3 regions of the Rhizobium sp. Leaf341 genome follow, and region 2 is predicted to be linked to each of the others. Evidence: predicted binding sites of a transcription regulator. Region 2 holds the regulator's gene; each other region holds the start of a gene.
What was found. Region 2 encodes PhoB, which activates phosphate uptake and scavenging genes when phosphate is short. Its sites were predicted from a motif close to TGTCATNNANCTGTCAT; they were not measured.
Positions count from the first base shown of each region.

Region 1: a site for PhoB is predicted at 6,313-6,329, ahead of ASG03_RS15710 (UDP-2,3-diacylglucosamine diphosphatase). Genes of this name have one in related genera too.
Region 3: a site for PhoB is predicted at 5,093-5,109, ahead of ASG03_RS01245 (DUF1045 domain-containing protein). Genes of this name have one in related genera too.

Region 1 is NZ_LMPE01000015.1:173,407-184,055, forward strand. It holds gene ASG03_RS15685 (MlaD family protein) at 1-594, opposite strand, end outside; gene ASG03_RS15690 (ABC transporter ATP-binding protein) at 656-1,630, opposite strand; gene ASG03_RS15695 (MlaE family ABC transporter permease) at 1,645-2,808, opposite strand; gene dgcA (N-acetyl-D-Glu racemase DgcA) at 2,992-3,972, shown strand; gene ASG03_RS15705 (MFS transporter) at 3,924-5,147, opposite strand; gene ASG03_RS15710 (UDP-2,3-diacylglucosamine diphosphatase) at 5,425-6,294, opposite strand; gene ASG03_RS15715 (NADP-dependent malic enzyme) at 6,435-8,747, shown strand; gene ASG03_RS15720 (DUF2865 domain-containing protein) at 9,018-10,280, shown strand; partial or broken gene ASG03_RS22065 (TolB family protein) at 10,302-10,649, opposite strand, start outside.
Region 2 is NZ_LMPE01000003.1:703,797-714,445, forward strand. It holds gene ASG03_RS04895 (O-succinylhomoserine sulfhydrylase) at 1-17, shown strand, start outside; gene apaG (Co2+/Mg2+ efflux protein ApaG) at 195-587, shown strand; gene ASG03_RS04905 (Hsp33 family molecular chaperone) at 656-1,642, opposite strand; gene argF (ornithine carbamoyltransferase) at 1,850-2,767, opposite strand; gene ASG03_RS04915 (aspartate aminotransferase family protein) at 2,879-4,078, opposite strand; gene ASG03_RS04920 (GcrA family cell cycle regulator) at 4,516-5,082, shown strand; gene phoB (phosphate regulon transcriptional regulator PhoB) at 5,202-5,885, opposite strand; gene phoU (phosphate signaling complex protein PhoU) at 6,075-6,785, opposite strand; gene pstB (phosphate ABC transporter ATP-binding protein PstB) at 6,841-7,656, opposite strand; gene pstA (phosphate ABC transporter permease PstA) at 7,671-8,993, opposite strand; gene pstC (phosphate ABC transporter permease subunit PstC) at 8,990-10,474, opposite strand; gene ASG03_RS04950 (substrate-binding domain-containing protein) at 10,614-10,649, opposite strand, start outside.
Region 3 is NZ_LMPE01000002.1:273,899-284,547, forward strand. It holds gene ASG03_RS21640 (hypothetical protein) at 200-361, shown strand; gene ASG03_RS01225 (DUF475 domain-containing protein) at 588-1,685, opposite strand; gene ASG03_RS01230 (DMT family transporter) at 2,186-3,118, shown strand; gene fba (class II fructose-bisphosphate aldolase) at 3,269-4,315, shown strand; gene ASG03_RS01240 (gluconokinase) at 4,418-4,912, shown strand; gene ASG03_RS01245 (DUF1045 domain-containing protein) at 5,257-5,964, shown strand; gene ASG03_RS01250 (alpha-D-ribose 1-methylphosphonate 5-triphosphate diphosphatase) at 5,964-7,106, shown strand; gene phnN (phosphonate metabolism protein/1,5-bisphosphokinase (PRPP-forming) PhnN) at 7,103-7,693, shown strand; gene amaB (L-piperidine-6-carboxylate dehydrogenase) at 7,771-9,306, opposite strand; gene ASG03_RS01265 (FAD-binding oxidoreductase) at 9,328-10,649, opposite strand, start outside.

The sequences.
Region 1 (10,649 bases), on a different contig from region 2:
CTGGTCGATGCCTTCGGAATTGTCGGCCAGCGACTTCGAGAAGCGCTCGGCATTGGTGATGGTGCCGGTCAGCGGTCCGCGGACGTCGGAGACGAAGCCTTGGATATCGCCGATCGCGTCATTCGCGCGATCCATGATCTTGTCGGCCGTGGCGAGCAGGCTGGTCACGCTCGACTGGTCGGCCTGGATCTGCGCCGAGGTGCCTTCGTCCAGCGCCTTGCGCAGGATGCTCGGCTCGCCCTTGTTGCCGCCGCTGAGTTCGATATAGGCGGCACCCGTCAGGCCCTGCACTTCGAGGGTCGCCTTGGTCGAGGTCAGGACCGGCGCGTCGGCCGAGACCTCGGTGACCGCCACCGAGTAGCGCGGATCGTTGGCGTTGATCGCCAGGCTGCGCACGCTGCCGACCGGAATGCCGTTGAAGCGCACGGGCGAACCGACGCTCAGGCCGTTGGCCGAGCCGGGAATGCTGACGACGAGCTCCACCATTTCGCCGCCGCGGCCGAATTGGGACATCCAGTAGACGAACCCGAAGGCGGCGACGATCACGGCGATGGTGAAGAACCCGACGATCGTGTAGTTGGCTTTGGTTTCCATCTTTGGCGTCTACCCTGTGGCCGCTCGGGCCCTATTGAACTGTCTGAAACTTTGGAACCGGTCAGCCCGCGCGCGTGCCCTGCGGGCTGCTCTGCGGGTTTTCCTGCCGGTCTGCGGCATTGCGTTCGGCCACGGCGGCGTCGTGGTGGTGCAGATCGTGGCCGTCGTCCCGCACGATCGACCGTGCGCGCTTGCCGCGGAAATAGGACTGGACCCAGTCGTCGTCGGACGCGAGCATGTCCTCGATCGTCCCCTCGACCATGACCTTCTTCTTTCCGAGGACGGCGATCCGGTCGCAGACGGAGAACAGGCTGTCGAGGTCGTGAGTCACCATATACACGGTCAGGCCCAGAGTGTCGCGCAGCCGGGCGATCAATTCATCGAACTCGGCCGCACCGATCGGATCGAGGCCGGATGTCGGCTCGTCGAGGAAGACGAGATCCGGATCGAGCGCCAGCGCACGCGCAAGGGCGGCACGCTTGATCATGCCGCCGGAAAGCTCGGAGGGGAACTTGTCGGCCGCCTCCGGCGCAAGGCCGACGAGTTCGATCTTGAGCCGGGCGAGGTCGTCCATGATCTCCTGCGGCAGATCGAGATATTCCCGCATCGGAACCTGGATGTTCTCCTTCACCGTCAGCGAGGAAAACAGGGCGCCATGCTGGAACAGCACGCCGAGGCGCGTGTCGAGCTCGACGCGCTCCTCTTCGCTGACGGCATCATATTCGGCTCCGAGGATCTCGATCTTGCCCGAGCGGCGTGGCAGGAGCCGCAGCACGGTGCGCATCAGCACCGACTTGCCGGTGCCCGACGGGCCGACGAAGCCGAGGATCTCGCCGCGATAGATATCGAGGTTCAGCGCATCGAGGACGACATTGGAGCCGAAGGCAACGGTCAGGTCCTTGACGGAGAGGATGACCTCGCGCCCGGACGCGTCCTTCCCCGACCGGCCGCGATCGGCATCCCCGTCCGTCTCCCGGTCGTCGCGCGGCTCCGGCGTCTCCGCCGTCATGGTCTGCGTGTCCTGGGCGGTCTGCATCGACGTCGCCTCCATCAGAAATTGATCGCCGAATAGAAGATGGCGAAGAGGGCGTCGATGAGGATGACCACGAAGATCGACTTCACCACCGATTGGGTCACATGCTTGCCGAGCGATTCGGCGCTGCCGCCGACCTTCATACCCTCCACGGACGCGACGATGCCGATGATCAGCGCCATGAACGGCGCCTTGATCATGCCCGCGAGCACGGACGAGTAGTCGACCGCCTCCTGCAGGCGCGCGAGGAAGGTGGACAGCGTGATGCCGGAATAGATGTTGACGACCATGGCCGCGCCGGCGAGCGCTGCGAAGTTGGCGATGATCGTCAGCAGCGGCAAGGCGATCGTCAGCGCCACGAGGCGGGGAAAGACGAGGATGCCGATGGGACTGAGCCCCATCACCTTCAGCGCATCGATCTCCTCGCGCATCTTCATCGAGCCGACCTCGGCCGTGATCGCGCTGCCGGAGCGGCCGGCGATCATGATGGCCGTCAGGAGCACGCCGATTTCGCGCAGCTGCAGGATGCCGACGAGGTCGACCACGAAGAGCTCGGCGCCGAAATAGCGCAGCTGGAACGCCCCCTGCTGCGCGATGATCGCGCCGATCAGGAAGGACATGAGCGTGATGATCGGCACGGCCTGGACGCCCATGCGGTCGATCTGGTTGATGATCGCCGCCGGAGAAAGCCCGCTATGGCGGCCGACCTTCAGCTGCGCCCCGCGCACGGCGGAACCGACAATGTACATGGCGGCGACCATATCGTCCCACATCGACAGGACGGCCTTGCCGATCGGCTGGAACGCGCGGTCGGCAAGCGTGCGCGGCGGGCTGTCGTCCGCCTGCGGTTCGCGCAGTTCGGCCGGCAGCGCCTTGACCAGTTCCAGGTAGCCGGCATTTCCGCCGTCGAGCGTCACGGCGTCGTCGCCGCCGAGCTTCGTCATGAACCGGCGGATAATCCAGGCGCCGGCCGTGTCCATCGCGGAAATGTCGGAAAGGTCGAAACGCACCTGCGCGCCTTCCGGGCCGCCGGCGGGTCGCGCCATCTCGTCCAGGCGCTTGACCACGGGGGGCAGGCCGGAGGCACGCCAGTTGCCGGCGAAACGATAGACCGTGTCCCCTCTCTCGCCGGAATCGTCGCGCTCGACGGTCGCTTCAGTCTTGACGAGGGTTTTGGTCACGCGGTTCTGAATTCTCTGTGCAAAGGTTGCATGGGTGTCGATCAGCAAACACTCATAGCGACTGCTGCTGACGATGTCACCGACGGAAAAGAAACCGATGACAAACGTGACGACAGCCAGTTGACGACCGTGATGTCGATGCCACGTTCTCCGGTAGGATCGTTTCGGAAAGGGCATACGCAGATGACGACGCTTGAGATCACTGTCGAGCATTTTCCCATTGCCGGCGCGTTCACCATCTCGCGCGGCTCCAAGACGGCAGCGTCCGTGGTCACCTGCCGGCTTCGCGACGGAGCGGCGAGCGGCATCGGCGAATGCGTGCCCTATGGCCGCTATGGCGAGACGATCGAGGGCGTGGTCGCGGCCATCGAGGCCTGCCGCCACGCGATCGAGCGCGGCATCGGCCGGGCCGAGCTCGCCCGCATCATGCCGCCCGGTGCGGCGCGCAATGCGGTCGATTGCGCGATGTGGGATCTGGACGGCAAGAAAAGCGCCCTGCCCGTCTGGCAGCTCGCCGGCCTGGCCCTGCCCCAGCCGCTCGTTACCGCGTTCACGATCTCGCTCGCCGACCCCGAGACCATGGCGGCCCGCGCCGCCGAGGCCGCGTTCCGTCCGGTGCTGAAGGTCAAGGTCGGCACTGCGGACGACACGGCCCGCATCCGCGCCGTTCGGACGGCCGCCCCCGAATCGATTCTCATCCTCGACGCCAACGAGGCCTGGACGGATACGAACCTCGCCGCCCACTTCGCCGTCTGCGAGGCGTGCGGCGTCGCGCTGGTTGAGCAGCCGCTCCCGGCAGGTCGCGACGAGTGCCTCGCCCGCGTGCCGCGCCCCGTCCCCGTCTGCGCCGATGAGAGCGTCCACACCATCGCCGACCTCGATCGGCTCGCCGACCGTTACGATGCCGTCAACATCAAGCTCGACAAGACAGGAGGCCTGACCCACGCCTTCGAGATGCGCGACCGGGCCCGGGCCCTCGGGCTCGACGTCATGGTCGGCTGCATGGTCGGAACCTCGCTTGCCATGGCGCCCGCCGCCCTCCTTGCGCAGGGTGCGGCCTTCGTCGATCTCGATGGGCCTCTCTTGCTCGCGCGCGACCGCGAGCCCGGCCTGCGCTACGAGGGCTCGCGGCTGATGCCGCTCGAGCCCGAACTCTGGGGCTGAAGCGTCCAGGCGGCAATCAGCAAAGCAAAGCCGATGAAGGCCGCCACGGCCATGGCGAGAAAGCCGTGGACGCCGAACCAGCCGTAAAACGCGCCCGAGACGAAGGTGCACAGGGCGGTGAACATGCCGGTGTAGAAGAAATAGAGCCCCTGCGCGGCCGTCTCCTGCCGCTCTGCCACGCGCCGCACCAGCATGGACTGCAGCCCCGTATGCATGATCGCATAGGTGAAGGCGTGCGAGCACTGCAGCGCGAAATAGCCCCAGAAGCCGAGATCGAGCGGGAACACCAGCCAGCGCAGGATGGCCAGCCCCGCGCCCGAGAAGATCATCGCCCAGAGACTGACGCGGAGGAGAATCACCTTTGCGGCGATGAACATGGCGATCTCAGCCGCCACGCCCGCGCTCCAGAGCAGGCCGATCTGCGTGCCGGAAAAGCCGATGCTCGCCCAGTAGAGGGCCGAAAAGGCAAACAGCATGCCGTGGCTGCCATTGATCAGTCCGACGCCCATCAGCAGCATCTGGATGTCGGGCGCCCGCAACGCCTTTGGCGGCGGATCGGCCAGCGTCGTCAGCGTCGAGGGACGGCGCGGCGCGCCGATGCGCGGCGCGAGGAAGGTCACCGCCACCATGGCGACGAACCCCACCGTCATGGCCGGCAGCACCATCGTCGCGCCGTAGCGGCTCATGAGGGCGCCGCCGATCATGGTCGAACAGATGAAGGCGATCGAGCCCCAGAGCCGCATCCGTGCATAGTCGAAGCCCCAGCGCCGCACGCCGGTCAGTGCGACCGCCTCGACGATCGGCACATAGGGCGAATAGACGACGCCCTGCAGCGTGTAGATGACGAGAACCGCCCAGAAGCCATGGGAAACGAACAGGCCGAGCGCCGTCAGCAGCGACAGGCCGGCCGACCAGAGCAGCAGGCGCGTCCGCTCGCCGAGCCCGTCCGCGATCATGCCGGCAACCGGGGCCGAGAACACGCGGACGAACATGGGAACCGCGAGAATGATGGAGATCTGCGCCGCGTCGAACGCGAGCGACGCCAGCCAGACCGGAAAGAACGGCAGTGCGAACCCGTTGATGAACAACGGCGCGCTGAACAGCAGCGCGATCCGCGCCACGAAACGGGACGGCGGGGCCGGCTCGGGAAGCCGCGGCGGTGTAGGAGGTTCCATGCGTATTGACCTGCTGCCGCCGTCCTGAGACCGGAATCGCTGTGAGGTGACGGTGTGATGCCGGTATAAAGCGTTCCGCCGCTGCGGGATGCGTCTTTTTTGACGCAAGCGCGGGGAATTTCTACCCCGCCGGTCCGGCGGGCCGGAGACCTGCATCCGGTCTCCCCGGCGCGTCGATGCCGCTGCCACGGTCCCCCTCGTCCGCGATCGCAAACCGTGCCACGCGGCGTTGCCCCCTGCATGCCGCGTCATGCCGCTTCATGCCGCTTGAAGCCGTTCAGGCCGCCTGACGCGCCAGAAGCGAGCCAATCAGCGCCTGTGCCTCGCTCGTATCCTCGACGGGCTGCGACACGCCCGCCAGGATGTTCCAGGTGATCAGCTCCATGCGGCCGTCCGGGTGCTCCGCGATCGCCGTGCAGCTTTCCACCCAGTCCCCCGAATTCATGTAGCGGATCCCGTCGATATCCTCGATCACCGCGTGATGGATATGGCCGCAGACGACGCCGTCGGCTTCGGCTTTCCGGGCTTCGGCTGCAACCACCGTCTGGAACGCGCCGATGAAATTGACCGCGTGCTTGACCTGCTGCTTGGCCCAGGCGGAAAACGACCAGTAGGGCATGCCGAGCCGGCGGCGAACGGCGGCAAGGCCGATATTGACGACGATGGCCATGTCGTAGGCCCAGTCGCCGAGATAGGCCAGCAGCCGCGCGTTGCGCACGACGACATCGAACTCGTCGCCATGCAGCACGAGATAGCGCAGCCCGTCGGCGCTGTCGTGGATGTGGCGCGCGGCCACTTCGATGCCGCCGAAATGCGTCCCCGGAAAGGCGCGCAGGAATTCGTCGTGATTGCCGGGAATGTAGATGATCCGCGTGCCCTTGCGGGCTTTGCGCAGCAGCTTCTGCACCACGTCGTTGCAGGCTTGCGGCCAGTACCAGGAGCGCTTCAGCCGCCAGCCGTCGACGATGTCGCCGACCAGGATAATGGTGTCGGCATCGTGCAGGCGCAGGAAATCGAGCAGGTAGTCGGTCTTTGCGGCCTTGGAGCCGAGGTGCACGTCGGAAATGAACAGGGTCCGGTAGTGCCGGACGGCAGGTTCGCTCACTCTCTTCTCCTTCGCAGCTCTTTCGGTTTCGGATGCTGCCATCCGTGAAAACAGACTCCTGTTTCAGCAGCATGACAGTGGCGCGCGTGAAAGCGAGAACCGGTCCAAAACCGGACCTGCGAACTGTACGCACCGGCCAAATCGTGCCAGAAGGACCGCGTTGAGAAAGAGGTACTGACGCAATGAGCAGCGGCGACGACACGACGACACCGAAGACACCGGCCGGCGGCGACCTTGACGAACAGGCGCTGTTCTTCCACCGGTACCCCCGCCCGGGCAAGCTGGAGATCCAGGCGACGAAGCCGCTCGGCAACCAGCGCGACCTCGCGCTCGCCTATTCCCCGGGCGTGGCCGCCCCCTGCCTCGCCATTCGCGACGATCCCTCGATGGCAGCCGCGTACACGGCACGCGCCAACCTCGTCGCGGTCGTCTCCAACGGCTCCGCCGTTCTCGGTCTCGGCAATATCGGGCCGCTCGCCTCCAAGCCCGTGATGGAAGGCAAGGCCGTCCTCTTCAAGAAGTTCGCCGGCATCGACGTCTTCGACATCGAGATCGACGCGCCGGAAATCGCGCGCATGGTCGATGTCGTCTCGGCGCTCGAGCCCACCTTCGGCGGCATCAACCTCGAGGACATCAAGGCCCCGGAATGCTTCGAGGTCGAGCGCCAGCTGCGCCAGAAGATGGACATTCCCGTCTTCCACGACGACCAGCACGGCACCGCCATCATCGTCGCCGCCGCGATCCTCAACGGCCTGGAACTGGCCGGCAAGGAGATCGCCAAGGCGAAGATCGTTACCTCGGGTGCGGGTGCCGCGGCGCTCGCCTGCCTCAATCTTCTCGTCGAACTCGGCGCGAAGCGCGAGAACATCTGGGTCCACGATCTCGAAGGTCTCGTCTATGAGGGCCGCGAAGTCCTGATGGACGAGTGGAAGTCAATCTATGCCCAGAAGAGCGACCACCGGGTCCTCGCCGACAGCATCGCCGATGCCGACGTCTTCCTCGGCCTGTCGGCCGCCGGCGTCCTGAAGCCCGAGCTACTCGTGCAGATGGCCGAGCGTCCGCTGATCATGGCGCTCGCCAACCCCAATCCGGAAATCATGCCCGATCTCGCCCGCGCCGCCCGGCCGGACGCGATGATCTGCACCGGCCGCTCGGATTTCCCCAATCAGGTGAACAACGTCCTCTGCTTCCCCTACATCTTCCGCGGCGCGCTCGATTGCGGCGCCCGGACGATCAACGAGGAAATGAAGATGGCCGCCGTGCGCGCCATTGCGGGGCTTGCCCGCGAAGAGCCGTCGGATGTGGCCGCGCGCGCCTATTCCGAGGAGACGCCGATCTTCGGGCCCGATTATCTCATTCCCTCGCCGTTCGACCAGCGGCTGATCCTGCGCATCGCCCCGGCGGTCGCCAAGGCGGCCGCAGACACCGGCGTCGCCACCCGGCCGATCGCCGATTTCGATGCCTATCTCGACCAGCTGAACCGGTTCGTGTTCCGCTCCGGCTTCATCATGAAGCCGATCTTCACGCTGGCGAAAGCCGCCGAGAAGAAGCGGGTCATCTTCTCCGAAGGCGAGGACGAGCGCGTGCTGCGCGCCGCCCAGGTCCTGCTCGAGGAAGGCACGGCCCTGCCGATCCTCATCGGCCGCCCGCAGATCATCGATCAGCGCCTGAAGCGTTTCGGCCTGCGCATCCGCCCGGACACCGATTTCGAGGTCATCAACCCGGAAAGCGACCGCCGCTTCAAGGATTACGTCGACCAGTACCTCTCGCTGGTCGGCCGGCTCGGCGTCATCCCGGAAGCTGCCCGCACCACCGTGCGCACCAACTACACCGTCATCGGCGCGCTCGCCCTCAAGCGCGGCGAAGCCGATGCGCTGATCTGCGGCCTCGAAGGGCGCTATAGCCGCCACCTGCGCGACATCTCGCAGATCATCGGCAAGCGGCCCGGTGCGCTCGACTTCTCCGCCATGAGCCTGCTGATCTCCCAGCATGGCGCGACCTTCTTCACCGACACCTTCGTCACCTTCAATCCGACCTCCGAAGAGGTCGCGCAGAAGACGATCATGGCGGCCGAGGAGATCAAGCGCTTCGGCATCACCCCGCGCGCCGCGCTCGTTTCCCACTCCAATTTCGGCTCGCGCGAGTCCGAGAGCGCGAGCAAGATGCGCCGGGCGATGGAATTCGTGCGGGAGCTTGCGCCCGACCTCGAAGCCGATGGCGAGATGCACGGCGAGTCCGCGATCTCGCAGGTCCTGCGCAAGCGGGTCATGCCGAGCACGACCCTGCACGAGGACGCCAACCTCCTCGTCTTCCCCAATCTCGATGCCGCCAACATCACCTTCGGCGTGGTCCGAAGCATGATCGACGGGCTGCATGTCGGACCGATCCTGCTCGGCGCGGCCCTGCCCGCCCACATCCTGTCGCCCTCGGTGACCTCGCGCGGCGTCGTCAACATGGCGGCCCTCGCCGTGGTAGAAGCGTCACACCCGGTATAAACCTGGCGGCCGCGACCGCCCGCCCCGCGAAAGTGATCGGTGGACGCGTTGCGGCCTTACGCAAAGCGGCTAAGATGGTTCCGCGCCCGTGATGGCGCGGACCTCCCGGCGGACCGCCTGATGGATCAGGTTGCTTCGTCGCTTGGTGAGGCCGACCCGACTTGCCGACCATATCCGGGCCGACCATAACCGTGCCGACCATAACCGTGCCGACCATAACCGGGCCGACCATAACCGTGCCGACCATAACCATCGAGACAGGCTAGCCGTTTGACGAACCGCAAACTCTCCATGGCCGCAGTGCTGATGCCCCTTCTGTTTCTGTCGGCGGGCGCCCAGGCGTCGGCGCTTTGCGACCGGCTGTATGCGCGCCTTGCCGACCTGCCGCAGCCGACGCAGGACAGCGGCGGATACAACGAAGCAGGCCAGCGGAACTATACGGGCGCCATTTCCCGACAGAACATCGAGCTGCGCAGCGCGCGCAGCCAGCAGCGGACGCTCGGCTGCAGCACGGAAAGCGTAACGGTCATCAACGGCGACAACGAAGAGGCCTGCGCCGATCTCGACAACCGGATCGCCGCGATCAGCGCCGATCTCGAGGAGCTGAAGGCCCGCCGCCGGGATGACCTCGTCGGCTCGAAGGACGATGCGGATCGGCGGCGCGTCCTGGTCGCGCTGCAGACCAACCGGTGCGAGGCGATCGACAGCGATCTCGTCAGCGCCTCCGTTTCCGGCCCCGACGGGGACGGGCCGCGCCGCTTCCGCAACATCATCGCCGACCTGCCGCCGATCGGCAGCGACGAGACGAGCCTGCGCGGCCCCTCGGACGGCGCCGCATCCGAGCCGTCGATCTCGGACCTTTCCACCCCCGAACTCCATTCGCTGACGCTGGACGGTCCGCTGCGGACCATGTGCGTGCGCACCTGCGACGGCTCGTTCTTCCCGATTTCCGCCAATGCGACGCCGGACGATTTCGCACGCGATGCCCAGGCCTGCAGCGCGCGCTGCCCGGGTGCGACGACCGAACTCTATTTCCATCCGCTGACCGGCGAGACGCAGGACATGATCTCGGCGAGCACCGGCAATCCCTACACGGATCTTCCCACGGCATTTGCCTACAAGAGTGGAAGTCCCGCGACCCGCAGCCAGTGCGGCTGCCGTCTGCCGAGCCAGGCGTCGGGTCAAAAGCCCGCCACGCCATCGGGCGCCGGTTTCTCCACCTTGCCGGGCGATGCCCCCGCACCCCGGATGAGCACCCCGTCCGAAAAGGCCGTGGTGACCATCACGACGAAGCCGGGCAGTGTCGGGGCTGCCGACACCGGCCCCGCCCCGGACGTCGAGGCCGTCGAAAGGACGGTCCTGCCTGCGGTGGCGCCGGTCGACGCGCCCGCGCGCGTGGGCAACGAGCGCCCCTATGACCCCAAGGCCAACCGCGTCCGCCAGGTCGGCCCGACCTTCCTGCCGGCCGAGGAATCCGCCATCGACCTGCGCCATCCCGCCGGCCCCGGCTATCAGCCGGAACAGACGAACTGAGCCTTTTCGCCGACCCCTCTGCTACACGGGCGCGTAGCGGACGAACGCGAAACACCGGCTGTCCGGCGACCAGTTCGGCACGTTGATCGTGCCCTGCCCACCAAACAGCTCCAGCACCGCGCGCGCATGGCCGCCGTCGGGATCCATCAGCCGCAGCCGCACCGTCAGGTCGCGGGGATGGTCGACCACATCGCCATCATAGGAAAGAACCAGCAGGTGCCGACCGTCCGGCGAGGGATGCGGGAACCAGTCGGCATAGGGGCTGTCGGTGATGCGTTCGGCAACGCCGCCGTCTGCCGGCACGCGCCAGATCTGCATTCGGCCGGTTCGGCTGGAATTGAAGTAGATCCAGCGGCCGTCCGGCGAATA
Region 2 (10,649 bases):
AGACCGTCGCCGCCTGAGGCGCGTCCTGATCCTGCTACCCGGCCCTGCTCCATCCTCGGAGCGTCACGTCGCGCTAACCCCGCGCGGCGTGACAGCGTGACGGCGTGCCGTGCCGCAACACACTTCCTGCGGGCGTTATTCTTCGGGAAACCATCTTCCCCTAGAATATGCACACTGACTGGAAGGGTTGCATCATGTATCGCGCGCTGACACGGGACATCGAGGTCACCGTAGAGCCTTATTATCTGGAAGATCAGTCCGATCCCGAAGATGGGCGCTATGTGTGGGGCTACCGCATTCTGATTTCGAACCGTTCCACGAAAACCGTGCGTCTGATGACGCGGTATTGGCATATCACGGACGAAAGCGGTCAGGTCGACGAGGTCAACGGCCCCGGAGTGATCGGCGAGCAACCCATCCTCAATCCGGGCGATACGTTCGAGTACTCCTCCGGTTGCCCGCTCGACACGCCTTCCGGTGTAATGTTCGGACACTACTCGATGGAGACACCTGACGGCGAAACCTTCACGGTCGACATTCCCGCCTTTTCGCTGGACCTGCCGGGCCTCAGCCGCACATTGAACTGACCACAGCCGATGTGCCCCCGGCCGCAATTGCCGGGAGCCCCTTCAGTTTCCAAACGATGTGCGCGCGCTTACTGCGGGCGGACCTCGGTGGCTTCGAACGTGTAGGTGGTCGAGCAGAACTCGCAGGTCACCGAGATGACCCCATCCTCCACCGTGCTGTCGATCTCCTCCTGGCTGAAGCTGGCAAGGACGTCCCGCAGCTTTTCACGCGAGCAGGCGCATTGGTCATAGACCGCCTGCGGGGGATAGACCCGCACGCCGCGCTCGTGGAACAGGCGATAGAGCAGCCGTTCCGTGCCGACGGTCGGATCGGTCAATTCGTCGGCGTCGATCGTCTCAACCATGACACGCGCCTCGTCCCAGAGGTCGTCGACACCACCCTCGAACGTCTCGGCTCCGTCCCCGCCATGCAGGTCCGGCTGGCGCATCCGGTCGGGCGCCTCCGGCAGAAACTGCGCGACCATGCCTCCGGCCCGCCAGCGGTGGCGCGGCTTGCCGTTCTCGTCGCGATCCAACAGCTCGGCAACGCCAAGGCGCACCTTGGTCGGGATCTGCTCCGACTGGCGGAAATAAACGCCGGCGATCTCCTCCAGCGAAGCGCCGTCCAGCGGAACGATGCCCTGGTAGCGCTGGGTGTATTCGCCCTGATCGATGGTGAAGGCAAGGATGCCCTGGCCGAGCAGATCCTGTGGATCGGTTTCGCCCTTGTCAATCGCGCTGGCCAGCGCCTCTTCGTCGTAGCGGGCATAAGCGCGCACGCGATCCGGCGTCGAGAAGTCGGCGACCACGAGATCGACCGGGCCATCGCTTTTCGTCTGGATGATGAGCTTGCCATCGAACTTCAGCGAAGTGCCGAGGAGGACGGTGAGCACCACCGTTTCCGCCACGAGGCGTGCGACCGGCAACGGATAATTGTGCCGTTCGAGGATCGCATCCAGCATGGGGCCAAGCTGAACGGCGCGACCGCGCACGTCGAGGCCCTCCACCTGAAAAGGCACGACGCGGTCATCGCCCGCGTAACCGAATTCGCCGAGATCTGGTCCTTTGTCCACCATGTCCATGCTCCTGATGCATGACCCGCCGCGGCGAGCCCGAACGCAGATGACGGCGCCCCGGACAGGTCCGGGTTTTGCACGCCACAACGCCATTCTATTGGATCGATATGAAATGCCAGCAAAAATCGTGACATTCCGCTTTGCACCTAGATCGGTGGCCGAATGCCGTTTTTCAAGGTTTTGACGATGCGCGTCGCAGGCAGGCTCTCAGAGCGCGCCCAGGCACCAGGCAAGGATCGACTTCTGGGCATGAAGGCGGTTTTCCGCCTCGTCGAACACCACGGACTGACGTCCGTCAATGACCTCGTCGGTCACTTCCTCGCCCCGATGCGCCGGCAGGCAGTGCATGAAGAGCGCGTTCTCGTCCGCCTTCGACATCAGCGCAGCATTGACCTGATAGGGCTGGAAGACGTTGTGTCCCCGGGCGCGATGCTCCTGGTTCATCGACACCCAGGTGTCCGTGACGACGCAATCGGCACCGGAGACCGTCTTTTCCGCGTCATGCGACAGGATCACGTTGCCGCCATTGTTGCGCGCCCAGTTGAGAATTTTGTCGTCGGGTTCGGAGCCGAGCGGCACCGCCATCTTCATCGTGTAGCCGAAACGCGCCGATCCCTCGATGAAGGAATGCAGCACGTTGTTGCCGTCGCCCGTCCAGGCAATGGTCTTGCCCTTTACCGGGCCGCTATGCTCTTCGAAAGTCATGATGTCGGCCATGATCTGGCAGGGATGCGTCGTGTCTGTCAGGGCATTGATGACCGGCACGGTCGCATGTTCGGCAAGCTCGAGCAGGCGGCTGTGGTCTGTCGTGCGGATCATGATGGCATCGACGTACCGAGAGAGAACCTTGGCCGTATCGCCGATCGTCTCGGCGCGACCGAGCTGCATTTCCGTGCCCGAAAGGAACAGCGTCTCGCCGCCGAGCTGGCGCATGCCGACGTCGAACGACACACGGGTTCGGGTGGAAGGCTTTTCGAAGATCATGGCGAGCATCTTGCCGGCCAGCGGCTTTTCCGCAGTCCCGGCCTTGGTCGCTGCCTTTCGCACCCGGGCATCATCGATGATGGAGCGCAGGTTCTCTGCCGACATGGCGGAGAGATCGAGGAAGTGGCGAGGTTCGGCCATGAAAATGCGGTGTCCTGTCCTTGTGCCCGGGGGCGGCTCCAAGGCGTTCTTGGAGCCTATGCCTTCTGCGCGGGCCGGCTGTCGGTAATCCTGATGTCGAAGGCGTCCAGATCACGCACGCGCGCGCTGTTTGACCGCCGTCAACGTTTCGCTGGCGCGTTCGATGCGGGCGAGACCCTCGCGGGCTTCGTCCGCGCTGGTGATCAGCGGCGGCAGCAGGCGGATGACGTTTTCCCCTGCGGGAACGGCCAGCATCTTCTCCGCCCGGATCGCCTTCAGCAGGTCGGCGGAGGGAACCGCCGCCTTGATGCCGAGCATGAGGCCTTCGCCGCGGATTTCCTCGATTACATCGGGGAAACGATCGGCAAGCGAGGCCAGCCCCTGACGGAAGACGAGTGCGACATCCCGCACATGCTCGAGAAACCCATCGCCGAGAACGACGTCCAGCACGGCATTGCCGATCGCCATGGCCAGCGGATTGCCGCCGTAGGTCGAACCATGCGTGCCCGCGACCATCCCCGAGGCGGCCTCTTCCGTGGCAAGGCAGGCGCCAAGCGGGAAGCCGCCGCCGATGCCCTTTGCGGCCGCGAGGATATCCGGAGATATGCCGGACCATTCATAGGCAAAGAGCTTGCCGGTTCGTCCGACGCCACACTGGACCTCATCGAAGATCAGCATCAGGCCGTGCTCGTCGCACAATGCGCGCAGCGCCTGCAGGAAGGCCTTGGGTGCCGGGCGTATCCCGCCCTCGCCCTGGATCGGCTCGATCAGGATCGCCGCGGTTTCCTCGGTGATCGCATCCTTGACGGCATCCAGGTCGGCAAAGGGGACCTGGACGAAGCCCGGTGCCTTGGGGCCGAAGCCTTCGAGATATTTCGCCTGGCCGCCGGCCGCGATCGTCGCGAGCGTGCGCCCGTGAAAGGCGCCCTCGAAGGTAATGACGTGGAAACGCTCCGGCCGGCCCTTGGAAAACTGGTAGCGGCGCGCCGTCTTGATGGCGCATTCCAGCGCTTCCGCACCGGAATTGGTGAAGAAGACCTTGTCCGCGAACGTGTTGTCGGTCAGACGCTTGGCGAGCTTTTCCTGCCCGGGAATCTCGTACAGATTGGAGAGATGCCAAACCTTTTCGGCCTGGTCCTTCAGCGCTGCGACGAGATGCGGATGCGCGTGGCCAAGGGAATTGACGGCGACACCTGCGGCGAAGTCGAGATAGCGCGACCCATCTTCCGCCACCAGCCAGACGCCCTCGCCGCGCTCGAAGCGCAGCGGCGCACGCATATAGGTCTCGTAAAGCGGGGTTGCCTCGGCCATCGTGCCTGTCTCCTCGTCCTGTCCGCACACTCTGCGGGGAAGGTTCGATCCGTTTTGCAGCGGCCGACAGCGCCGGCCCGAAATGAAAAATACCGCCCTGACGGCGGCGAGCGCACTATCGGTATTTCGGGTGCCGCTGTCAACAAAACTCCCGGAAAGACAGGCCTCGGATGCATTTTTCGAGCACGATGCTTTCCGGCAAAAAGGTCTTGCAAATATATCACGCGGCGACAGCAAGTTGGGGAAAACCCAAAAATCGATTCGGCGCGATTCCCGGGACTCTTGTCACGGAGTCACCCCGTCTCTACGTTACCAAGGAATTGCTAGACGCATGCGGCGGACCTAGTCACCAGAAGAGTCAAGGCGTTGCAGCTTCGGAGCCATCCGGAGCGCGGTGAGGGATTCGTCCTTTGGTACGGCCTGGAACGGAGACGACAATGAACTGGACTGACGAGCGGGTAGAGAGACTGAAGAAGCTCTGGGCCGAAGGGCTGAGCGCGAGCCAGATCGCGGCGCAGCTTGGTGGCGTCAGCCGCAACGCCGTCATCGGCAAGGTTCATCGCCTGTCGCTTCCGGGCCGCGCAAAGGCAGGCGGCGCCTCGCCGAGCGCAACCCGTCCCAAGCGCCCCGTCGTCGTTGCCCGTCCGGCAGCACCGGAAGCCGTGGTGGCGAGCACAGCCCCCCGCTCCGCCCCCCAGCGTTCGATGGCCCGCCCGGTCAGCGTGAACGTCATCGAAGATTCCGAAAGCGCATTCGCGCCGGAAACCGCACTGGCGGTAACGAACAGCGCAGGCAGCGCGACGGGCAGCAATGTCGTGGTGCCCATGTCCCGCAAGCTGGTGCTGACGCAGCTGACCGATCGCACCTGCAAGTGGCCGATCGGCGACCCGATGAAGGACGAATTCCACTTCTGCGGAAACGACTCCCCAGATAGCTCGCCCTACTGCACGTTCCACGCCAAGCTGGCCTATCAGCCCTCGGCCGAGCGCCGTCGCGCCCGATAAGAGAACGCCCTGCAGTCGGAACGCAAGAACGCCTTCTTCGCTCTGCGAGGAAGGCGTTTTCGCTTCAGGCCTCGGCCGGAGCACGCGCAGCGGGTAAGCAGCTTTGCTTCGCGACAGGCTCAGCTTTCCAGCGAGTAGCCCGCTCCGCGTACGGTGCGGATCACGTCCTGCATGTTGGAGAAGTTAAGCGCCTTGCGCAGGCGACCGACATGGACATCGACGGTGCGCTCGTCGACGTAGATATCGTGCCCCCAAACGCCATCGAGAAGCTGCGAGCGCGAGAAGACGCGGCCGGGCGACGACATGAAGAACTCGAGCAGACGAAATTCGGTCGGGCCGAGACGGACTTCCCGGGTCTTGCGGTGGACGCGGTGCGTCTCGCGGTCGAGCTCGATGTCGCCGCATTTCAAGAGCGACGACAGCACTTCCGGACGCGCGCGGCGGAGCATGGCTTTCACGCGGGCGATCAGTTCCGGCGTCGAGAACGGCTTGACGACATAATCATCGGCGCCGGTGGCAAGACCACGGACCCGCTCGCTTTCCTCGCCCCGTGCCGTCAGCATGATGATGGGAAGACGCTCCGTCTCGCTGCGCTGGCGAAGGCGCCGGCAGAGCTCGATGCCGGACACGCCGGGGAGCATCCAGTCGAGGATGAGCAGATCCGGCAGCCGTTCCTGCAAGCGAACCTCTGCCTCGTCGCCCCGATTGATGGTATCGACATCGAAACCTTCGGCCTCAAGATTGTACCGCAGCAGGACGCTCAGGGCTTCTTCATCTTCGACAACGGCTATTCTCGGCTGCATTTCTGGACTCCGTAGTGTCCTCGTCGCGTGACGAGGCCTTCGCCAGAACCCGAAGGCGGCGATCATCGTTGACAGTTCAGGCATTTCGGCAAGAGACCACCCTTCGGCCGCCATCCCCAACCTCGAGACAGCGACCGGTCTCAAGACCGAGGACGACGCCGCAGGATGGATTTCTCCCGCGCCGTTCGCTCAGGTGGAGAGTGCGCCGACAGTGTTCGACGAGTCGTCCTTCGGACGTTCGCCGAGCGGCTGCGCGCCGGTCGTCATGTAGTAGATCGTCTCAGCGATATTGGTCGCGTGGTCGCCGATGCGCTCGATGTTCTTGGCGCAGAACAGGAGATGCGTGCACGGGGTAATGTTGCGCGGATCCTCCATCATGTAGGTCAGGAGTTCGCGGAACAGCGAGGTGTAGATCGCGTCGATCTCGCCGTCTCGCTCCCGGATGGCCTTTGCCTTTTCCGCCGAGCGGGAGGCGTAGACATCCAGGACTTCCTTCAGCTGCATCAGCGTCAGTTCGGCCAGATGCTCAATCCCCCGCGCCAACTGGCGCGGCAGACTGGCACTGGAGACCGCGATGACGCGCTTGGCGGTGTTCTTGCCAAGATCGCCGACACGCTCGAGGTCGGCCGCAATGCGGATCGACCCCATGATCTCGCGCAGGTCGGCCGCCATCGGCTGCCGCTTGGCGATCGTGATGATGGCCTTCTCGCCGATCTGGCGCTCGGCGTCATCGAGCACGACGTCGTCGGAAATCACCTTCTGGGCGAGACCCAGATCGGCGTTGACCAGGGCCCGCACGGATTCGGCCACCATCTGCTCGGCAAGGCCGCCCATCTCGGAGATACGGCGGCTGAGATATTTCAGGTCTTCGTCATAGACGGATACGATATGGGTTGCCATGGATCCTGTCCTTGGAGTTCGGTCACGGGCACTTGTCTATCGGTCGCACGACCGGTCAGCCGAAGCGTCCCATGATGTAATCCTGCGTGCGCTGGTCGTCGGGATTGGTGAACATCTTGTCGGTATCGTTCTCCTCGACGAGATTGCCGAGATGGAACATGGCGGTGCGCTGCGAGACGCGGGCTGCCTGCTGCATGGAATGCGTGACGATCACGATCGTGTAGTTGGCGCGCAGTTCGTGGATGAGCTCCTCGACCTTGGCGGTGGCAATCGGGTCGAGCGCCGAGCAGGGTTCGTCCATCAGAATGACCTCAGGACTGACGGCAACGGCGCGTGCGATGCAGAGACGCTGCTGCTGACCACCGGAGAGACCGGTGCCGGATTCGTGCAGGCGATCCTTCACCTCGTTCCAGAGGCCGGCCTTCTGCAGGCTCTGCTCGACAATGGCGTCGAGTTCGGCCTTGCTGCGGGCAAGACCGTGGATCTTCGGGCCGTAGGTCACGTTTTCATAGATCGACTTCGGAAACGGATTGGGTTTCTGGAAGACCATGCCGACGCGGGCGCGCAGTTCGACCACGTCGATCGAGGGATCGTAGATATCACCGTCATCGAGCGTGATCTTGCCGGTGACCCGGCAATGATCGATCGTATCGTTCATGCGGTTCAGCGTCCGCAGAAAGGTCGACTTGCCGCAGCCCGACGGGCCGATCAGCGCCGTGACCGTATTCTCGCGGATGTTGAGGTTCACGTCGAACAGCGCGCGCTTCTCGCCGTAATAGACCGACACATCCTTGCCGATCATCTTGTGAGGGACAGCATTCATCTTCTGATCGACCGCCTTTTCGAGAGTCGCTTCTGACATCATGTTCATTGTTTTCTACCTCACTACCAGCGTCGTTCAAAGCGGCGCCGCAACAGGATCGCGCCAAGGTTCATGATCACCAGGAAGACCAGGAGCACGATGATCGCACCGGAGGTCCGCTCCACGAATGCACGTTCGGCTTCATTGGCCCACATGTAGATCTGGACCGGAAGGGCCGTCGAAGGTTCGAGCGGCGAGCCCGGGAAATCGACCACGAAGGCCACCATGCCGATGAGAAGCAGGGGAGCCGTCTCTCCGAGCGCATGCGCCAGACCGATGATGGTGCCCGTAAGGATGCCCGGCATGGCGAGAGGCAGGACGTGGTGGAAGATGGTCTGCATCTTGGAGGCGCCCAGGCCGAGTGCTGCGGCCCGGATGGACGGCGGCACCGCCTTCAGGGCTGCACGCGTGGCGATGATGATGGTGGGCAACGTCATCAGGGTGAGGACCAGACCGCCGACGAGCGCCGCCGAACGCGGCATGCCGGCGAAATTGATGAAGATCGACAGGCCGAGCAGACCATAGACGATCGAGGGAACGGCCGCGAGATTGTTGATGTTGACCTCGATGAGGTCGGTCAGCTTGTTCTTCGGAGCGAACTCTTCGAGATAGATCGACGCGGAGACCCCGATCGGCAGCGCGAGCACGAGAACGATCAGCATCATGTAGAGCGAACCGAGGGCCGCAACGCCGATCCCCGCGGCTTCCGGCCGCGACGAGGCGCCCGAGGTGAAGAGGCCCGTGTTGAAGGACTTCGTCATTGCGCCGTCCTGCGCGAGCGTCTGCATCCAGGCGAGCTGCTTGTCCTTCACCTTGCGGTTGGCCTCGTTGACCGTCACGTCGATCTGGCCCTTGTTGGCCGAGTCGATGTTGCCTTCGGCCAGCAGTGCCACCGGGACGGTCTGGCCAATGATGGCGGGATTGGCGACGACGACATCGCGAAGCTGCGTTCGCGCGCTGGCCGAGACCATGTCGGTCGCCAGCTTCACGTCGGCGCGGTTGGCCGGATCGATGCCCAGCTTCTGCACGAGAGCATCGCGCACCAGCAGCGGATAGTTCGCCGTCATCAGCTTGGCGGGATTGCTTGCCCGTTCGTTCTTCGGGTCAATGACCTTTTCGCTGAAGGTGATCGGCAGGACGATCTCGGTCTGCAGGAAGGCGGTGTAGCCCTTGGATACGACGGTCCAGAGGAGGAGGCCGAGGAAGAAGATGCCGATGGCGATCGCCGCGATGCCATAGGCGCGAAAGCGACGTTCTGCGGCGTAGCGGCGCTTGATGCCGATATCGCGACGGCTGACGACGGGACGCGGCGATGCACCGGCGAGCGATGAGGTCATGTCGGTCATTCGTACTGTTCCCGGTATTTGCGCACGATGTAGAGCGCGTAAATGTTGAGGCAGAGCGTGATGGCGAACAGCGTGATGCCGAGCGCAAAGGCGACGAGGGTCTGCGGCGAGGTAAACTCCAGGTCGCCCGTCAGCTGGTTGACGATCTTGACCGTGACGGTGGTCATCGGCTCGAAGGGATTGATCTGCATGCGCGCGGCCACACCCGCGGCGAGCACCACGATCATGGTCTCGCCGACGGCGCGGGATGCCGTCAGCAGCAGTGCCCCGACAATGCCGGGCAGTGCCGCAGGCAGCACAACGCGCTTGATGGTTTCCGAGCGCGTGGCCCCCAACCCGAGAGACCCGTCACGAAGCGAGCGCGGTACCTGCGTAATGATGTCATCCGACAGCGAGGACACGAAGGGGATCAGCATGATGCCCATCACGATGCCGGCTGTCAGCACGCTCTGCGCCTGGATGAAGCTTGTATAATTGCCGGTGACGAGACCGTTCAGCTGGCCCGAGATGTCGCGCAGGAACGGACCGACCGTGACGAGGGCGAAGAAGCCGTAGACGATGGTCGGAATGCCGGCCAGGATCTCCAGGAGCGGCTTGGCGACTGAGCGCACGGTGTTGTTGGCGTATTCCGCCATGTAGATCGCCGCGAAGAGGCCGATCGGCACGGCAAACAGCATGGCCACGAGAGCGATGTAGAGCGTGCCGGCGAGCAGCGGCAGGAGACCGAACTGTCCCGACTGGCCGGCTTGGCCGGCCGCGGCGAAGCGTGGGTCCCACACCGTTCCGAAAAAGAATTCCATCGGCGACACAGACGCGAAGAAGCGCAAGGCTTCCGACAGCATGGAGCCGATGATGCCGATCGTCGTGAGGATGGCGATGGAGGACGCAAGGATCAACCCGCCGAGAATGACCTGCTCGACGCGATTTCGGGCCCGGAAGCGTTGGGAGATACCGCGCAGCGCCAGCACCGCGCCACCGATGGCGAGCAGCAGAACGACCCCGGCCATGGCAAGGTGGCTGGTCGCCGTCATGCCGTTGAAGCGGGTGGCCGACTCGATCATCCAGGGTTCGCCGGCACTGGCCAGCGGAATGCCCTTGGCGGCCATGGCGTCGCGAAGATTGGTGGTGCCGCTGTCGAGCGCACTGCGCTCGGCATCCGAGAGAAGCGCCAGACCGCGGGCGACCGACTTCACCTGCCCCAGCGCCAGCTCGGCAGGCGCGCTGCCCTGGTTGAGGACGTCGGTGGGGAGATGGAAGAGGACGCTGCGATCGATCATCGGCGGAGCTGCGACCAGCCAGACCGCGAGAACCACAAGGGCAGGAAGAAGCGCCCAGATGGCGGCGTAGCTTCCGTGATATCCCGGCAGGGAATGCAGCGAGGACAGCTTGCCGCCGGCCGTGGCGATGGCCCGCGATCGACCCATCACGAAGGCCGATGCGCCGACGAGGAGGACGAGGAGAAAGAGAAGGGAGGCGCTCATGATCTGGGTCCCCCGGTCGTTTCACGACATCGCATGCTGCAAGATCGGACGCCGGCCATTCGAACGTTGAGGTTCCGGCACGGCGCCCCTGCGCCGTGCCGGATGATCCGGGGAGACTGCGTCTCCGGATCGACGTTTCTTACAGCATCGTGCCGTCGGCAAAGGCCTTGCGGTC
Region 3 (10,649 bases), on a different contig from region 2:
AATCCTGAATATAATCGATTTAACGACGGAATTAAAGCATGTAAACATCCGTGCTTCTGAAGCGTCGTCCAAAGTAACACTCTGTTAGGACATCCGTCTTGCTTGCCGCGCATGGCTGCAATGAGCACTTGTACGTTGTCAATGCGGCGTCGAGAGCCCATCTTGTGTTCAGTGAAGATGAGAACAGGAGATAAAGACAGTGACCACGAAGCGTAACATTTTTGGCCGAGCCTTTGCCGTTATCGGCGCCGCATCCGCCGCTGCCGCAGCCATCGAAGGTGGCCGTCGCCCGCAGGCCCGTGATCTCAATACGCTCGGCATCGACCCGGCCAGCTTTCCGGCACCCTATCGCCGCGGCTGATAGCTCTCGACAGTGAGGTCGAGGGAACGTGGCATCAGACGTTTTGCCTGGGATCCCTATCCCGGGCCGCAAAAAGCCCGCAGGTCCATGACGGACCGGCGGGCTTTGCTTTTTGAGATCCGGTAACGTCGGCCCCCATGTGACCGGCCGAGACCTGCCATTTCATGGAAATCACCAGGTCACGGCAGCCGGGAGTGACAGCGGTTGCTGCCACCCCACCAGGCGTTCAATGCTGGGCCACGGCGTCCGCGCCAACGGGTTGATGTCTGCGATTATACCGGATGGACGACCAGAGCGCGATACCGATGAGCGTCGCGCCGCCAAGACCGGTGATCACTTCGGGGATATGCACAAGCGTCTGCACATACATGATCACCGAAAGAATAAGGATCGCGTAGAACGCACCGTGTTCCAGGTAGCGATATTCCGCGAGCGTTCCCTTTTCCACCAGCATGATCGTCATAGAGCGCACATACATGGCGCCGATGCCGAGACCGATGGCGATGACGAACAGGTTCTGCGTCAGCGCAAAAGCGCCAATGACGCCATCGAAGGAGAAGCTGGCATCGAGCACTTCCAGGTAGATGAACGCGCCAAGACCACCCTTTGCAGCTTCGCTCATCGTCTTTTGCGAGGCATCGAGCAGACCACCGATGACTTCGACGACCAGGAAGGTGACGAGACCGTAGATGGCGGAGAAGACGAACGTGGTGCTTTCGACATCCGGTGTTGCCGCATCGTCGGGGATCAGTGCGGAAAAGGCGAGGATCAGGATCAGGACAAAGGCGATCTCGACGCCCTTGATGCTGGCCGCTGCTGAAAGACGTTTTTCGATGAAGGAGATCCAGTGGATCTTCTTGTCATGGTCGAAGAAATAGGAGAGGCCGACCATCATCAGGAAGGTGCCGCCGAAGGCCGCGATCGGCAAGTGGGCGTCGTTCATGATGCGGGCATACTCGTCCGGTCGGGCGGCAGCGAGGATGACGGCATCGATCGGGCCGATCCCGGCCGCGATGACGACGATCAGGAGCGGAAAGACGATCCGCATGCCGAAGACGGCAATCAGGATGCCCCAGGTCAGGAACCGTTGTTGCCAGACCGGCGTCATGTCCTCGAGCTTGTTGGCATTGACGATGGCATTGTCGAAGGACAGCGAGATTTCCAGCACAGCAAGGACCGTGCAAATGAAGAAGACGGTGGCCATGCCGCCGATCGTGCCGGTCTCGTTCCAGCCGAGCCAGGCACCCAGCGCGAGACCGATGCCGGTCACGATGAAAGCCCAGGTGAAATAGCTGAGGGTTGAGGTCTGGGAGGAGGCGTTCATGAACCAACCCTCCCTGTCGAAGCGATGTCCGCTCCGGAGCAGACCGAAAGAGGTCCACAAGCGGAATGGGCATGGGCAAGAGGCGATGCCGTACCCGCACGGGCACGCATCGTCGTAAAGACGTTCTTTGTCATGGGAATTTCTACATCCGCCGGCTGAGTATGCTGGCGGTACCGACATCGCGAGAGCGCCGTTAAAACTCTCGCCAGAGGGGCCCGGCACCAAGTTCATTCCGCACGAGTGTCGATATCGTATGCGCGGAATTGCTGAACTATCTAGCCATCTCGTCCTCGACGTCAAGTCAGGACACGCGCGACGGGTAAACTCATTTCCTTTTGTCATGAAACCATGGCAAAGCCGCATTGGTTCGCGCCAACACTTTATGGCAACAGAGAGGACCGCAAACAGCGTCTGATCACGCGCGAGCACTCCGCGCCTTACCCCCCTGCCGTGACGCGCATCCCGTCCCCCCCTCCCTCGATCACGCCGAGCAAGCCGCCATGTCGTCCACCGTGCCTCTAGACCCGCCTGTCGCCCGGCCAAGACCAGTCGGCCTCGGGATTGCTTTCATGCTTCTCGGCATGCTTCTGTTTTCGCTCAACGACACGATGGGGAAATGGCTTGTCGAGACCTATCCGGTCTTGCAGTTGATGGCGATCCGCAGTGTCGCCGCGCTCCTCGTGCTGCTGCCCCTTGTTCTCAGCCGCGGCTTGTCGAACGTGATCCGCGTCGAGCGTCCCGGGCTTCAGGCCCTGCGATCGCTGCTCTTTGCTATCGATGCGACGGCATTCTACTTTGCCGTCAGGTTCATGCCGCTTGCCGACGCGATGATCTACTGGCTTGCCGTCCCCATCTATGTTGCAGCGCTGTCACCGTTTCTCCTTGGGGAAAAGGTCGGATGGCGACGTTGGACGGCGATCCTGATCGGCTTTGCCGGCGTGCTCGTTGCGCTTGAGCCCTCGCGCGAAAGCCTGTCTCTCCCGGCTCTCGTCGCATTCTTCGGCAGCGCGTGCTTTGCCATTGCCATCATCCTCGGCCGCACCTTGCGCACCACTCCGGATATGACCCTCGTCGTCTGGCAGTTCGTCGGCTCCTTCGTCTTTTCCCTGATCGGCATTGCTGTTGTTCCCGGCAGCTGGAAAGCGCTCGATCCCGAAACCATTCTGCTCCCCGCCCTTCTCGGCGTGGTCGCCATGAGCGCGCACGTGCTTGTCAGCCGGTCCCTGAAGCTCGCGGACGCCGCGACGGTCGTGCCGCTTCAATACACACTTCTTTTCTGGGCCGTCGTCTTCGGCTGGATCTTCTTCGGCGATGTCCCGCGCCTTTCCGTCATCATCGGCGCGGCACTGATCGTTGCCTCGGGTCTCTTCATCCTCTTCCGGGAGCAGAAGATCAAGAAAGGCCGTTCTCGCGACGAACAGCGGCCGGATTGATCGTTCAGCGTTGCCAAAGCGGTCTTGATCCTTATGCTGTCGAGCAACAGGGGTGTGCGGCAGCGACCGTACAGGTTGGCGCCGCGACGGGGCGCCACCTGGAGAAATCACGGCGGCGGAGAGAGCGGCCGGTACACTAGGGAGAGCGGAATGGGACTGATCAGCCTTCGGCAATTGCTGGATCATGCGGCCGAAAACGACTATGCGGTGCCGGCCTTCAACGTCAACAATCTGGAATATGTGCAGGCCGTCATGCGCGCGGCCGACAAGACGGATAGTCCCGTTATCCTTCAGGCAAGCCGCGGCGCCCGCGCCTATGCCGGTGATGGCTTTCTGCGGCACCTGATCCTCGGCGCCGCCGAGGAATATCCGCATATTCCGATCTGCCTCCATCTCGATCACGGCGACCAGCCGTCGACGTGCATCTCGGCCATCACCAACGGCTTTACCTCCGTCATGATGGACGGCTCGCTGCTCGCCGACGGCAAGACGGTGGCCAGCTATGAATACAACGTCGGGGTGACCGCGGACGTCGTGAGGATTGCCCATGCGGCCGGCGTATCCGTCGAAGGCGAGCTCGGCTGCCTCGGCAACCTGGAATCGGGCGCGGGCGAAAAAGAGGATGGACACGGCTTCGAGGGCAAGCTGACGCGCGAAGAGCTGCTGACGGACCCGGACCAGGCCCTTGATTTCGTGGCCAAGACGGGGGTCGATGCACTCGCGGTTGCGATCGGCACCAGCCATGGAGCCTACAAGTTCACACGCGCGCCGGATGGCGACATCCTGTCGATCGAGACGATCGAAAAGATCCACCGGGCCCTTCCGAACACACACCTCGTGATGCACGGCTCCTCTACAGTGCCGCAGGATCTGCAGGACCTTTTCACCGCCTATGGCGGAGAGATGACGCAGACGTGGGGCGTGCCGTTGTCGGAAATTCAGCGCGGCATTCCCTTCGGTGTCCGCAAGGTCAACATCGACACGGACCTGCGTCTTGCAATGACGGGCACGATTCGAAAATCCTTCCAGGAGAAGCCCGAGAATTTCGATCCGCGCGGATACCTGAAACCAGCAACGGCTCTGATGACCGATGTTTGCCTGGAGCGTTTCGAAGCCTTCCGCACTGCCGGCAAGGCACCGTCGATCCGCATCAAGCGACTGGCCGAAATGGCCGCAACCTACGCAAAGATGGCCTGAACAGTGCAAGAAGACAGCAGACCCGAAACCCGGGGGGCCTCGGCCTCCCATCACTCTCTCGATGACGTGACGGCGTCTCATCTGTCCGTGCCTGTGGTGGTCATGGGGGTGAGCGGTTGCGGAAAGAGCTCCGTCGGCGCGGCCATTGCCGAGGCTTTCGCGACGGATTTCATCGAGGGAGATGCGCTGCATCCGGCAGAAAACATTGCCAAAATGTCCGCCGGTACGCCGCTGACCGACGAAGATCGTTGGCCGTGGCTCGATGCCGTGGGCAAGGCCCTGCACGAGGGCTCGGATGGCGGCCATGCGGTTGTGGTGTCCTGCTCCGCTTTGAAGAGGACATATCGCGATCACCTGCGCCAAGCCGCTGGTGGACGGCTTGCTTTCGTATATCTCACGGGCACCAGAGCCGTTTTGGAGTCCCGCATGGGCCACCGCACGGGGCATTTCATGCCGACGACGCTCTTGGAAAGCCAGTTGGCGACGCTCGAACCACCGACGGGCGAAGACCTTGTGGTCACCGTCGATATCGACCGCCCGCTCGAAGCGGTCGTTTTGGCCGCGATCGACGGTCTGGGTGATCTCAAAACCGAATGACAGCCACCTTCGCCACTTCCTCGACCGGGCAACGATACCGATCGGTGCCATGCCTGTCAGGCGTGCTTGGCCTCTCCGATCGGCAGGCCGTTACGGCATGGAGGAACGGTCGGTCCGCAAGTCTCCGAGCATGTGCTGGCGGGAGATGGCGCACAGCGGAAGCGCGGGAACATTGTTGGATGTCATGACGTCGTCACATCAGGATGACACGCGTGCCGCAACGACGGCACGGGTCCATATCCGCTCCGACTCACTTTCCACCATGGTCGGATGATGTGGAACAGAAAGACGGCCACGGCTTTACCGGGATCCGCAGAGACCGTTGGCGACATGACGAGGATGCAATGCGCTACGCCCTTTATTTCACGCCCCCAAAAGACGACGCTCTGACCCTGGCCGCAGCAGCATGGCTTTCGCGCGATGCCTTTCTCGACGGTCGCGTACCAACGCCGGACGTTTCCGGTTTCACCACGGAAGAGCTCGGCGCGCTGACCGCGGAACCCCGGCGCTACGGCTTTCATGCCACGCTGAAGGCACCTTTCGAGCTGGCCCCCGGCCGTACGGAGGCCGAACTGCTGGCCGCCCTGGACGAATTCTGCGCCGAGAGCGAACCCTTCGAAATACCGTCTCTGAGCTTGGGCGAACTCGGTCCCTTCTTTGCACTCGTCCCCGGTGCCGCTTCGGACGCACTTTCGAGCTTCGCCGCCGAGACCGTGCGGCGGTTCGAGCCCTTCCGAGCTGCCTTGTCTCCCGAGGACATGGAGCGCCGCAAGCCGGCTTCGCTGCCGCCGGCCGAGCGACAAAACCTGGAAACCTGGGGCTATCCCTATGTCTTCGAAGAATTCCGCTTTCACATGACCCTGACCGGCAAGGTTCCTGAGGATCGGCGCCCCGCCATGCGCGTCGCGCTGGAAGAGGCCTTTGCCGGCTTTCTCGGAAAACCGCTACCGGTCAGCGCGCTTGCGCTTTTCGTCGAGCCGAAGCGCGGCAGCCCCTTTACCGTCCATTCGCTGATGCCGCTGGGCGATGCCGCGACCGAAGGAGAGAAATGATGGCCGTCGAGCAGGTCTTCACAAATGCCAGCATCGTCCTGCCGGACCAGATCGTGAAGGGGTCCGTCGTCGTGAGGGACGGGCAGATCGCCGACATCTCCGACGGTGCGGTTCAGACGGGCGAGGACTTCGAAGGGGATTACCTGATTCCCGGTCTCGTCGAACTGCATACCGACCACCTGGAAACACACTACTCCCCGCGCCCGGGCCTGCGCTGGATGAAGATGGCGGCGATCCAGGCACATGATGCACAGATCGTCACCTCCGGTATCACCACCGTTTTCGATTGTTTGCGGATGGGATCGGCCGAGGGGGACGATGGCTTTGCGACCGGCGAAATGCGGGCCATGGCCGATGCCTTGGCCGAGGCTGAGCGAGACAACCGGTTGCGCGCCGACCACCGCATCCATTTGCGCTGCGAGGTTTCGACCGACAACGTGCTCGACCAGTTCGATGCATTCCGTGACGATCCGAAGGTCGGCCTCGTTTCGTTGATGGACCATGCGCCGGGTCAGCGGCAGTTCCAGACGATGGATCAGTACATCTTCTACTACAAGACCAAACGTGGCCTCTCGGACGAAGCCTTCGCGATCTACGTCGAGAAGCAGCTGGCGCTGTCGGAGCGCAATTCTGCCCGCCATCGTATCGCCTTGGCAGAGCTCTGCGCAGCTCGGGGCATTCCGATCGCCAGCCACGACGACGCGACCGCCGCCCATGTCGGCGAATCGATCGACCTTGGCGTCAAGCTGGCGGAGTTCCCGACCAGCCTGGAGGCGGCCGACCTGTCGCATGAGGCCGGGCTGAGCGTTCTCATGGGCGCGCCGAACGTCGTTCGCGGCGGCTCGCATTCCGGCAATATCGCTGCGCGCGACCTGGCGGAGCGGGGCGTTCTTGATGTCCTCTCGTCGGACTATGTGCCCTTCAGCCTCATTCACGCTCCGTTCCTGCTCGCCGATGCGATCGAGGGCTTCGGGCTGGAAAAGGCCATTGCGCTCGTCAGCGACAATCCGGCCCGCACGGTCGGCCTTAAAGATCGGGGGCGTATCGCGATCGGCCGCCGTGCGGACCTCGTCCGCGTCGAACGCCCCCATGGCGTACCGATCGTCCGTTCGGTCTGGCGCAACGGTCGACGTGTCGCATGACGCCGGATCATCCGACAGGCGGCGCTGGCGCCATGATCGTCGTCGTCGGCCCAAGCGGCGCCGGCAAGGACAGCGTCATCGATTACGCCATGAGCCGGCTAAAGGCGAGATCGGCCGATATCGAACTGGTCCGTCGTGTGATCACGCGCGCACAAGATGCCGGCGGCGAAGATCACGAGGCGGTATCACCGGAGGAGTTTCAGGCCTGCGTCGAACAGGGTGGTTTTGCCGTCCACTGGGAGGCCCATGGCCTTCGCTATGGCATTCCCTCAGCCTGTCATGCCAAGCTTCAAACGGGACGGACACTCGTTGCCAACGGCAGTCGCGCGGTGCTCGAGACGTTTCGAGATGCGTTTCCGCGTGTGGCAGTCGTCAATATCGTGGCGTCGCCTGAGGTCATCGCCGCACGCCTGATCGCCCGCGCGCGGGAAAGCGAGGCCGAAATCCGCCAGCGACTTGCCCGCCAGGTGCCGGATATCGAGGGAGATCCGCATCTGACCACGATCGATAACAGCGGTCCGCTCGACGAGGCTGGCGAGCGGTTTGCGGCATTCGTGCTGTCCTTGGCAAAAGCCGAGGGCAGCTGAGAGCAAACCGAGAACGGCGATACGCTCTCGGTCTGCCTCATGCTCCGGAATGCGAGGCTCGATCGGGTACCCGGGTTTTACTCGATGTCGAACGACACGCCTTGGGCGAGCGGCAGCGCTTTCGAGTAGTTCACCGTGTTGGTCGCACGACGCATATAGGCTTTCCAGGCATCCGAACCGGACTCCCGCCCGCCGCCTGTTTCCTTTTCGCCGCCGAACGCGCCGCCGATCTCTGCACCCGACGTGCCGATATTGACGTTCGCAATACCGCAATCCGAACCGTCGGCTGACAGGAACCGCTCGGACTCCTGCAGGTCGCGGGTGAAGATCGATGAGGACAGGCCCGCAGCGACGGCATTGTGGGCCGCAATCGCGGCGTCGAAGTCGCTGTACTTCATGACGTAGAGGATTGGCGCGAAGGTTTCCTCGAGCACCGGTCCTGTCTGTTCGGGCATTTCGACCAGAGCCGGCTTGACGTAATAGGCGTCGGCATGGCCGAGATCCACACGCTCGCCGCCCGTTACGCTTCCGCCATGTGCTCTGGCGTCTTCCAGCGCCTTTTGCATGCCCTCATAGGCGGGGCGGTCAACCAGCGGACCGACGAGAGCGGTGCTCTCGAGCGGATTGCCGACGGACACGCTGCCATAGGCCTTTTTCAGCCGCGGCAGCAACGCGTCATAGACGCTTTCATGGACGAACAGGCGCCGCAATGTCGTGCAGCGCTGGCCGGCCGTGCCCATGGCGCCGAAAGCAATGGCACGCAGGGCCATGTCGAGATCCGCGGAGGGGCAGACGATGCCGCCATTGTTGCCGCCAAGTTCAAGAATGCCGCGGGCGAAGCGCTTGGCCAGCCGCGGGCCGACATCGCGGCCCATGCGGGTGGAACCGGTCGCGGAAACCAGCGGAACCTTGGGATGATCGACCAGGACTTCACCGATCTCGCGGTCGCCGATGAGCACGGACGACAGGCCGGACGGTGCGTCGTCGCCAAACCGCTTGATGGCCTTTTCGAGGACGGCCTGGCAGGCAAGCGCCGTCAGCGGCGTCTTTTCCGAGGGCTTCCAGACAACGGCATTGCCGCAGACGAAGGCGAGCGCCGCATTCCAGGCCCAGACGGCGACCGGAAAGTTGAAGGCGGAGATCACGCCGATGACGCCGAGCGGATGCCAGGTTTCCATCATCCGGTGGCCGGGGCGCTCGGTGGCGATCGTCAAGCCGTAGAGCTGGCGCGAAAGGCCGACCGCGAAATCGCAGATGTCGATCATCTCCTGCACTTCGCCGAGACCCTCCGACGGGATCTTGCCAGCTTCGAGCGAGACGAGACGGCCAAGGTCGGCCTTGTGCGCACGGAGCTCCTCGCCGAGCAGGCGCACGAGCTCGCCGCGGCGCGGCGCGGGGATCAGGCGCCACGCCTTGAATGCGTCGTGCGCTGCGTCGATACGCGTCATGGCGTCGTCCGCAGAGATGGTCTTCAGGCGCGCAATCTCCTGGCCTGTCACCGGCGAGAAGGATGCCATGTTGCCTCCCGTGTGAAGGGCGGTATCGACGCCGAGAAGTCCGAGCAGGCGAGCGGTTTCTGCGACCACATCGAGCGGCTTATGGGCGATGTTCATGGTGTTGACTCCTGAAGGATGTTAGCCGAAGCGGACGGTTCCGAGCCCGCCGGGCGACGTCAGTGGAAGAAGGCCGCAGGCCATGTCCTTGATCTTCTGCGGCGTATAGAGATCGTAATAATGCTGGTTCTTGCGACCGATGGCGTGTTCGGCGCTGAAGCTGCCGGCGAAATCCTCGACCGTTACGGAATAGACCCAGTCACGAAGGGCCGTTTCGAGCGAACCGTCGGAAAGCCCTTCGGCATCCCGCGGGAAGACAATGTTAAGGTGGACGCCGCCATCGCCGATATGTCCGAAGTCGCAGATCCGCGCCTGCGGAAAACGGGCGGGCATATCATGCTTCATCCGCTCGCAGAACGTCATGATATCGCCGCGACGAAAGGCAACGTCGAAGGCGATCAGACGGCCGGACTGCTTGACGCCTTCCGACAGAGCATGCCGCAGGGACCACATTTCCTGGGCCGGGCCGATGAAAGCGTCGGCAAGCGGCGCCGCGTCCGTTTCGAAGATCTCGGCAAGCACCGATTCGAGCATGTCGCCCAGCGGCTCCTCGCTTTCGCGCATTGGCCAGGTCCGGCTGACTTCAGCGAGGATCACGTAATCGGGAATTTCGCCGTTCTGGAAGGGATTGCGCAGCGACAGCACATGATCGAGCGCTGCTGCAATGGCGTTTCGCGACATGCCTTCGAAGGCGGACAAGGTCGTGCCGAGCCTTTCCTCCATCATTCGCAGGAGCGGCATCACCGCCTCGGGTCCTGCCGGGACCAGATAGGCCGTCGCAGTCTGCAACGGCAGGCGTTCAAGGTTGAGCACGCAGCGGGTCACGACGCCGAACACACCGGACGTACCGATGAAGAGCTGCTTCCAGTCCACGCCGGTATTGTTCTTGCGCAGCGCCTGCCCAAATTCGAGAATGGTCCCTTCGGCATCGGCCAGAACGACGGTTAATCCAAGCACATTGCGCCGGACGTCCCCATATTTCAGGAAACGGCTGCCACCCGTGTTCGTGGCGATCATGCCGCCAAGACGCGGGTCGGCGCCAAGGTCGATCGGAAAGAACAGACCGGCCGTCTCCAGCCGGCGGTTGACCTCCGAGAGCAGCAGGCCCGCATCAACGTCGAGAGAGCGATTGTCCGGATCGAGCACAAAGTGCCCGGTCATCCGGTCGAGGCTGAGCACCACCTGCCCGCCCGCCCCATCCGGCGTCGAACCGGAGACAAGCCCCGTATTGCCCGATTGCGGCACAACCGGAAGGCCATGTCGCACGCAATAGGAAAGCACGGCGGAAACCTCTTCCGTCGTTCGCGGCCGAACGACGGCCAGCGCGCGGCCCGCGTCGTAGC